Regions from separate parts of the Enterobacter sp. 186315 genome, predicted to be linked through region 1. Evidence: predicted binding sites of a transcription regulator. Region 1 holds the regulator's gene; each other region holds the start of a gene.
What was found. Region 1 encodes CRP, which controls carbon source genes, mostly activating them, when cyclic AMP is high. Its sites were predicted from a motif close to ATGTGANNNNNNTCACAT; they were not measured.
Positions count from the first base shown of each region.

Region 2: rhaS (HTH-type transcriptional activator RhaS) is a predicted target of CRP. The motif match lies at 1,772-1,789, and genes of this name have one in related genera.
Region 3: deoC (deoxyribose-phosphate aldolase) is a predicted target of CRP. The motif match lies at 1,677-1,694, and genes of this name have one in related genera.

Region 1 is NZ_JBPTTK010000024.1:22,179-25,305, forward strand. Features, by position in the region: gene ACSVHP_RS19925 (phosphoribulokinase) at 1-432, shown strand, start outside; gene ACSVHP_RS19930 (OsmC family protein) at 499-903, opposite strand; gene crp (cAMP-activated global transcriptional regulator CRP) at 1,216-1,848, shown strand; gene ACSVHP_RS19940 (YccS/YhfK family putative transporter) at 1,906-3,127, shown strand, end outside.
Region 2 is NZ_JBPTTK010000025.1:15,343-18,469, forward strand. Features, by position in the region: gene rhaR (HTH-type transcriptional activator RhaR) at 1-733, opposite strand, end outside; gene rhaS (HTH-type transcriptional activator RhaS) at 807-1,643, opposite strand; gene rhaB (rhamnulokinase) at 1,945-3,127, shown strand, end outside.
Region 3 is NZ_JBPTTK010000002.1:235,853-238,979, reverse strand. Features, by position in the region: gene deoA (thymidine phosphorylase) at 1-665, opposite strand, end outside; gene deoC (deoxyribose-phosphate aldolase) at 766-1,545, opposite strand; gene ACSVHP_RS03525 (YjjI family glycine radical enzyme) at 1,809-3,127, shown strand, end outside.

The sequences.
Region 1 (3,127 bases):
GTGGATCTGCTGGTGGGCGTGGTGCCGATTGTGAACCTGGAGTGGATCCAGAAGCTGACGCGCGATATGAGCGAGCGCGGGCACTCCCGCGAGGCGGTGATGGATTCGGTGGTGCGTTCCATGGAAGATTACATCAACTTCCTGACCCCGCAGTTCTCCCGCACCCACATCAACTTCCAGCGCGTCCCGACGGTGGACACCTCAAACCCGTTTGCCGCCAAAGGCATCCCGTCGCTGGACGAGAGCTTTGTGGTCATCCATTTCCGCAATCTGGATAACATCGATTACCCCTGGCTGCTGGCGATGCTGCAAGGCTCTTTCATTTCTCATATGAATACTTTAGTGGTTCCGGGCGGGAAAATGGGGCTGGCGATGGAGCTGATCATGACCCCGCTGGTGCAGCGGTTGATGGAAGGGAAGCAGATCGAGTGATCATTTTCCCTCTCCCTGTGGGAGAGGGCCAGGGTGAGGGCATCAACGCGCACGATGCCCAATTTGTTACGCTTCGATCACCTCAAACGAATGCGTAATTTTTACCGCTTTCTCCAGCATTAACGCCACAGAGCAGTATTTCTCCGCAGAAAGGTCAACCGCGCGCGATACCGCCGCGTCCTTGAGCGCTTTTCCGGTCACGATAAAATGCAGATTAATGTGGGTGAAATAGCGTGGAGCCTCTTCGCGACGTTCTGAAGTAAGCTTTACCTCGCAATCGGTGACGTCATGACGCCCTTTTTGCAAAATCGACACCACGTCAATCGCGCTGCAACCGCCCGCCGCCATCAGCACCATCTCCATTGGGCTTGGGGCTTTATCGCCGGAGTTGCCGTCCATCAAAATCTGGTGTCCGGAAGCGGATTCGCCCAGGAACGTTAAACCTTCAACCCATTTCACACGCGCTTGCATATTCATTAACTCCAACGTTGCATTTTTGGTGACAGATTACGCGTGCGTTACATTTCTCGCAACGGAAGGCGACATGCATCATGCTGAAGCGAGACACCAGGAGACACGCGGCAAAAGCTATGCTAAAACACTCGGGATGCTACAGTAATACATTGACGTTACACATGTATGCAGAGGACATCAAACTTTACTGGCTGCGATAATGTTACGACAGCCGACTTCCCAGGGTATGGGTAAGAATTCGATTGCAACCCCAGAGTCTGGATGCATCTTATGACTCTGGTGACAGCTTATAACAGAGGATAACAGCGCATGGTGCTTGGCAAACCGCAAACAGACCCGACACTTGAATGGTTCTTGTCTCATTGCCATATTCATAAGTATCCATCAAAGAGCACGCTGATTCACCAGGGTGAAAAAGCGGAAACGTTGTATTACATCGTTAAAGGCTCGGTGGCAGTGCTGATCAAAGATGAGGAAGGCAAAGAAATGATCCTTTCTTATCTGAACCAGGGCGATTTCATCGGTGAACTGGGCCTGTTTGAAGAAGGCCAGGAACGTAGCGCCTGGGTTCGTGCGAAAACCGCGTGTGAAGTGGCTGAAATCTCCTACAAGAAATTCCGTCAGCTGATTCAGGTTAACCCTGACATCCTGATGCGTCTCTCTTCCCAGATGGCGCGCCGTCTGCAAGTGACCTCCGAGAAAGTGGGTAACCTCGCCTTCCTGGACGTGACAGGCCGTATCGCACAGACGCTGCTGAACCTGGCGAAACAGCCAGACGCCATGACCCACCCTGACGGTATGCAAATTAAAATCACGCGTCAGGAAATTGGTCAGATCGTCGGCTGTTCTCGTGAAACGGTTGGCCGTATCCTGAAAATGCTCGAAGACCAGAACCTGATTTCCGCCCACGGTAAAACTATCGTGGTTTACGGGACCCGTTAATTCCGGTCAAACGGCGTGGCATCGCGAGGTGCCACGCCGTTTTTGTCTCTATTCCCCATGTGGCGCAGGCTGATCTATCACCCGGAAGTTAACTATGCACTGCGACAAACGCTGGTGTTATGTCTTCCCGTGGCCGTGGGGCTGATGCTCGGCCATCTGCAACAAGGTCTGCTGTTCTCCCTCGTTCCCGCCTGCTGCAACATTGCCGGTCTGGACACGCCGCACAAACGCTTTTTCAAACGCCTGATTATTGGCGGCTGCCTGTTTGCAGGCTGTAGCCTCGCCGTGCAGCTGCTGCTGGCCCGCGATATCCCGCTCCCGCTGATCTTAACCGTGCTGGCGATGACGCTCGGCGTGACGGCAGAAATTAGCTCGCTGCACGCCCGGCTGCTGCCCGCCTCGCTGATTGCCGCCATCTTCACCCTGAGCCTCGCCGGGAACATGCCGATATGGGAGCCGCTGCTGATCTACGCGCTCGGCACGCTGTGGTACGGGCTGTTTAACTGGTTCTGGTTCTGGCTGTGGCGCGAACAGCCGCTGCGCGAATCCCTGAGCCTGCTGTACGTTCAGCTTGCGGACTATTGCGAGGCGAAATATACCCTGCTCACCCAGCACGCCGATCCGGAAAAGTCGCTGCCGCCGCTGCTCACCCGCCAGCAGAAGGTGGTGGATCTCATCAGCCAGTGTTATCAGCAGCTGCATATGCTCGCCGCCAATAAAAACCAGGACTACAAGCGCCTGCTGCGCATTTTCCAGGTGGGGCTCGATCTCCAGGAGCATATCTCCGTCAGCCTTCACCATCCGCAGGAGGTGCAAAAGCTGGTGGAGCGCAGCCACGCCGAAGCGGTGATCCGCTGGAACGCCCAGACCGTTTCCGCACGCCTGCGCACGCTGGCGGACGACATTCTTTATCACCGCTACCCCACGCGTTTTAACATGGACAAACAGCTTGGCGCGCTGGAGAAAATTGCCCGTCAGCACGCGGATAACCCGGTCGGGCAGTTCGCCGCGTGGCACTTCAGCCGCATTGCGCGCGTGCTGCGCACCCAGCGTCCGCTCTATCCGCGCGATCTGATGGCCGACAAGCAAAAACGTCTGCCGCTGCTGCCCGCGCTGAAAAGCTATCTGTCCCTTAAGTCCGCCGCCCTGCGCAACGCCGCGCGGATAAGCGTGATGCTCAGCATCGCCAGCCTGATGGGGATGGCGCTGCACCTGCCTAAGCCCTACTGGATCTTAATGACCGTGCTGTTCGTGACCCAAAACGGCTACGGCGCCACGC
Region 2 (3,127 bases), on a different contig from region 1:
TCACCATTAGCTCCGTATGTTGCAGCAGATACTGCGCGTGGCAGATGCGCAGCTGGCGCAGATAGTGGTTCACCGTCATGCCCGTCTGGGTGCGGAACTGCTGGCGCAGGGCGCGCTCGCTGCACTGCTCCTGCTCGCAAAACTTCTCCAGCACAAAGCTTCTGTTCAGGCTTCCCGCAAGGGTGGTGATCAGCTTGTCGAGCAGCGCCTCCTGTTCCGTGGCGGAAGGGTTATCGGTGGCGTAACGGTAGCGTTTGAGGGTCATCACCAGCTGGGCGAACAGCAGCTCTGCCATCTGATTTGCCAGGGCATCGCTCTTCTGGCTCTCCTGCTCCAGCTGCGTAATGACCTGGCGCACCGCGTTCATGCCGTTGCTGCTTAACCGCCAGTGCGGCGCGCTTTTATCAACGTTAAAACCGGGGATGTTCGCCGCCCAGTCGACGTTAAGCTTCAGCCTGTCGGGGCAGTAGATGACGTTCTGCAACACCAGATCGTTCACCGAGGCATAGGAGTGTTTATCTTCAGCGCGGATGTAAAACAGGTCGCCGCGCGTGATGCGGTAGGGGCGATCGTTGAGAACGTGCAGGCCGTTGCCGCGCCACACCAGCACCAGCTCGCAAAATTCATGGGTGTGTTCGGCAAAGACGTTTTGCGGATAGCGATCCGCCACCGCGACGGCCTGCCCGGCGGAGGCAAAAAAATCATCTTTGCGAAGAATCAACTGAGCAGCCACACCACGACCTCAACGGCAAATAACCGAACATTATTAGCCTGTTTGCGGCAAAAAAACGGTGACTGCCCTCGCGTTACTGAAGGGAGGCATCTTTCCCCTGGCGGATATCGCGCGGCGACCAGCTAAATTCGCGGCGAAACAGCGTCGAAAAGTGGTTACTGTCGCCGAAACCGCAGCGATAGGCGATATCGGTCACGCTATCGTCCGTATGGCGCAGCAGATGACGCGCTTTGATCAGCCGCAGGCGATTGAGATAGCGCTGGGGCGTCAGCCCGGTATGCTGCTTAAGCTGGCGATGCAGGGTGCGCAGCGAGAGGGAAAAGTCATCCGCCAGCGTTTCCCAGCAGACGTCTTCGGCGAAATGGTCTTCCAGCCAGGCCATCAGCTGGTTGAGCCGGGCATCGTTATTCTCCAGCCCTTCCACCAGGCTACTGCGGCGCAGCAGCACCAGCAGCTGCATAAACAGCAGCTCGCGGGTCGCAATGTTGTGCGTTTCTTGTCCGTCTTCGCTCTGCTCCATCTGGCTCACCAGACCGCGCACCTGCTGGAGCGTGGACTGGTTCACCCGCCAGTGGGACGGATAGTGCCCGTCCTTCTCCTGCGGCAGAAGCTGGTTCAGCCCGGAGAGAAACTGGAACGCGTCCGGCGAGCGGTAGAGGACGTTGGTCAGACACAGGTTGTCGGTATGTTCATACAGGTGCCTGTCGTGATCGCGCACGAAGCACACCGTCCCGCCGCTGATGGTGTAGGGCTGGCCGTTGAAAACGTGAATGCCCGTCCCGTGTTCCACAATCACAATCTCATGAAAATCATGATGATGTTCCGGAAACGCGGCCTGAGGGAGCCGTGGCTCAATCGCGACGGGCGACGCTCCCGAAGGAAAAAAATCCACGCTGTGTAGTACGGTCATAACGGCCCCCACCAATGAGAAATGTTCTCAAAATAGTAATTAAGGCTCCGCGGGCTCACCTTAAATTTTCGACAGCAAACCTCGCAAAAACGGTCCGTTTTTCAAGAAACAGATGGAAAGATCCGGAAATGAGGTAAGCGTCACACTGGCTGAAAAGCCCGCCATTACTGGAAACTGTGAACTGCCTCACGTTCACCTTTGCTTTCTTGCCAGCCCCGGTTTTCGCCTGTCAGTGGCGAGAAGGTGGCTTTTTCTTCCCTTTCTTACACTCGTCGCCAATGACTTAAGAAAGGACGTGACCATGACTTTTCGCCATTGTGTGGCTGTCGATTTAGGCGCATCCAGCGGCCGCGTGATGCTGGCTACCTGGGACTGTAACCAGCGCACGCTTTCGCTTCGGGAAATGCATCGCTTTGTTAACGCCCTGCAAAAGCAGGACGGGTTTGACGTCTGGGATATCGACGCGCTGGAAGCGGAGATCCGCACCGGGCTGAACAACGTCTGCGACGCGGGCATTCTGATCGACAGCATCGGGATTGATACCTGGGGCGTGGATTTCGTGCTGCTCGGGCGCAACGGCGAGCGCATCGGCCTGCCGGTATCGTATCGCGACAGCCGTACCGACGGGTTGATGATGCGCGCCATTGAGCAGCTCGGCACGGCCACGATTTACGGCCGCAGCGGCATTCAGTTCCTGCCGTTTAACACCCTTTATCAGCTGCGGGCGCTGGTTGAGCAGCAGCCGGAGCTGGTGTCGAATGTGGCGCACGCCCTGCTGATCCCCGACTACTTCAGCTATCGCCTGACCGGCAACATGAACTGGGAATACACCAACGCCACTACCACCCAGCTGGTGAATATCAACACCGACAACTGGGATCAGCACCTGCTGAGCTGGACCGGCGCATCGCCCGAGTGGTTCGGCACGCCAACCCATCCCGGTAACGTGATCGGTCAGTGGACTTGCCCGCAGGGGAACGCCATCCCTGTTGTCGCGGTGGCGAGTCACGATACCGCCAGCGCGGTGATTGCCTCCCCGCTTGCCGATAAAAACGCGGCCTATCTCTCTTCCGGCACCTGGTCGCTGATGGGCTTTGAGAGCAAAACCCCCTACACCAGCGACGCGGCGCTGGCGGCGAATATCACCAACGAGGGCGGCGCGGAAGGCCGCTACCGGGTGCTGAAAAATATCATGGGGCTGTGGCTGCTTCAGCGGGTGCTGAAAGAGCAGAACATCACCGACCTGCCCGCGCTTATCGCCGACACCGAAAAGCTGAAGGCCTGCACCTTCCTGATCAACCCGAACGACGACCGCTTTATCAACCCGGCCCACATGAGCGCCGAGATCCAGACCGCCTGCTTCGAAGCCGGGCACGCGGTGCCGTCCAGCGCCGCCGAGCTGGCGCGCTGCATTTTCGACAGCCTCGCCCTGCTGTACGCCGACGTGCTGGGCGAGCTTGCCGCGCTGCGCGGGAGGCCGTTCA
Region 3 (3,127 bases), on a different contig from region 1:
TCTGCCAGCGCGGCGGAAAGTTCATAGGTTGGCATAAAGGCGCCGCTGCCCACCTTCACGTCCATCACCAGCGCGTCCAGCCCTTCGGCCAGTTTCTTCGCCAGGATAGAAGCAGTGATCAGCGGGATGGAGTCGACGGTCGCGGTAATGTCGCGGGTAGCGTAGAAACGCTTGTCCGCCGGGGCAAGAGAGCTGGTCTGGCCGATAATCGCCACGCCAACGTCTTTAATAATGTCGCGGAAGCGATGCTCATCCGGGAAGATATCGAAGCCCGGAATGGCTTCCAGTTTGTCGAGCGTACCGCCCGTGTGTCCCAGGCCGCGCCCGGAAATCATTGGAATGTAACCGCCGCAGGCCGCCACCATTGGGCCAAGCATCAGGGAGGTTACGTCCCCCACGCCGCCGGTGGAGTGTTTGTCCACAATCGGGCCGTTGAGGTTGAGGCTTTTCCAGTCCAGCACCGTGCCTGAATCCCGCATTGCCATGGTCAGCGAAACGCGCTCCGGCATCGACATATCATGGAAGAAAATGGTCATCGCCAGCGCAGCAATCTGCCCTTCGGAAATGGTGTTGTCGCGGATGCCGTTGATAAAGAAGCGGATCTCTTCGTCGCTTAATGCATGACCATCACGTTTTTTACGAATAATTTCTTGTGCGAGAAACACGGTAACCCCCATGCGGAATCGGGTGAATGGTGGCGGGTACGGTGTACCCGACCACGATGCTGTAGGCCGGGTAAGCGTCGCGCCACCCGGCAATTCAAACTTAGTAGCTGCTTGCGCTCTTACCGTCGCCGTGACCCAGCGCCTTCAGCAGGCTTGCCAGCAGGCTGGATGCGCCGAAGCGATAGTGGCGGGAATCGGCCCAGTCGGCACCGAACAGCTCGTCGGCAATCGCCAGGAACTGCTGCGCGTCTTCTGCGGTACGCACGCCGCCTGCCGGTTTGAAGCCCACGGTTTTGGACACGCCCATGTCGCGGATCACTTCCATCATGATGCGCGCGCTTTCCGGGGTGGCGTTAACCGGCACTTTACCGGTAGAGGTTTTGATGAAGTCCGCACCGGCTTTGATGGAAATTTCAGACGCTTTACGAATCAGCGCTTCTTCTTTCAGCTCGCCGGTTTCGATGATCACTTTCAGCAGCACGTTTGCCGCCGCGCAGGCCTCTTTACAGGCTTTCACCAGGTCAAAACCAACCTGCTCGTTACCGGCGATCAGCGCGCGGTACGGGAAGACCACGTCAACTTCGTCAGCGCCGTAGGCAATCGCCGCGCGGGTTTCTGCCAGCGCAATCTCGATATCGTCGTTGCCGTGCGGGAAGTTGGTCACGGTCGCGATACGCACATCCGGCGTGCCCTGCTCTTTCAGCGTTTTACGGGCAATCGGGATGAAGCGTGGATAGATACAGACGGCAGCGGTGTTACCCACCGGCGTTTTCGCCTGATGGCACAGGGCGATGACTTTCTCATTGGTGTCGTCATCGTTCAGGGTGGTCAGGTCCATCAGTTTCAACGCACGCAGGCTGCTTGCAGTTAAATCGGTCATAACATTCTCCAACGGCATCGCCGTATAAAATTTCACCTTGCGGGTCTGTGAGTATTCTAACATCCACCCGCATTCACACTTCGACATTCATCACAGTTAATGAAAACTGCATACAAATTTGCATTACTGTAATGAGATCAACTTCAAATTTTATTGCTGAAACCGCCGACTAAAGCAGCGATTACCCCTGTCGGATCAAAAGCCCCGGCAGGCTGACTTCCTACAATCCGCGCATCAATTGCGGAACTATAAAGGAAGTGAATATGTCCGACGCCATGCAACAAAGTTGCCAGCATATTGTGACAAGCGAGGTGCTTACGCCCGAGCAGAAACGTCATTTTCTGGCGCTGGAAGCGGAAAACAACCTGCCCTACCCTGACCTGCCGCAGGCGGCCAGAGCGGCGCTGGACGAAGGGTTGATCTGCGACATGTTCGAAGGCCATGCGCCTTACAAACCGCGCTACGTGCTGCCGGACTACGCTAAATTCCTGGCGAAGGGTTCAGAGTGGCTGGAGCTGGAAGGGGCGCAGGATCTGGACGATGCCCTCTCGCTGCTGACCATCCTGTACCACCATGTTCCGTCCGTCACATCCATGCCCGTCTATCTCGGCCATCTCGACGCTATCCTGCAACCGTATGTTAGAATTCTAACACAAGACGAAATCGATGTTCGAATAAAACGTTTCTGGCGCTACCTCGACAGAACGCTGCCGGACGCCTTTATGCACGCCAATATCGGCCCGGCAGATACCCCCGTCACGCGCGCCATTTTACGCGCCGATGCCGAGCTGAAGCAGGTCGCGCCGAATCTCACCTTTATTTACGATCCCGATATCACCCCAGACGATCTGCTGCTTGAGGTTGCGAAAAACATCTGCGAGTGCAGCAAACCGCATATTTCTAACGGCCCTGGGAATGATAAAATTTTCACAAAAGGCGGTTATGGCGTGGTGAGCTGTTACAACTCGCTGCCGCTGGCGGGCGGGGGCAGCACGCTGGTACGCCTGAATCTGAAAGCCATTGCCGAACAGAGCGACTCTCTCGACGACTTCTTCACCCGCACGCTGCCGCACTACTGCGAACAGCAAATCGCCATCATCGACGCCCGCTGCGACTTCCTTTATGAGCAATCGGGCTTCTTTGAGAATAGCTTCCTGGTGAAAGAGGGGCTGATCGACACCGGGCGTTTTGTGCCCATGTTCGGCATGTACGGCCTGGCCGAAGCGGTGAACGTCCTGTGTGAAAAAGCGGGGATCGCAGGCCGTTACGGCAGCGACGCGCAGGCCAACGCGGTGGGTTATCGCATCAGCGAACAGCTCGCGGCCTTCGTTGAGAACACGCCGGTGAAGCACGGCTGGAAGCAGCGGGCAATGCTCCACGCCCAGTCCGGGATCAGCTCGGATATCGGCACCACGCCGGGGGCGCGCCTGCCATACGGCGACGAGCCAGACCCGATCAGCCATCTGCTGGCGGTTGCGCCGCATCATCAGCATTACCACTCCGGCATCAGCGATATTCTCACCCTGGACGAAACCGTGAAGCGCAATCCGCAGGCGGTGGTGACGCTGTGCCTCGGCGCATT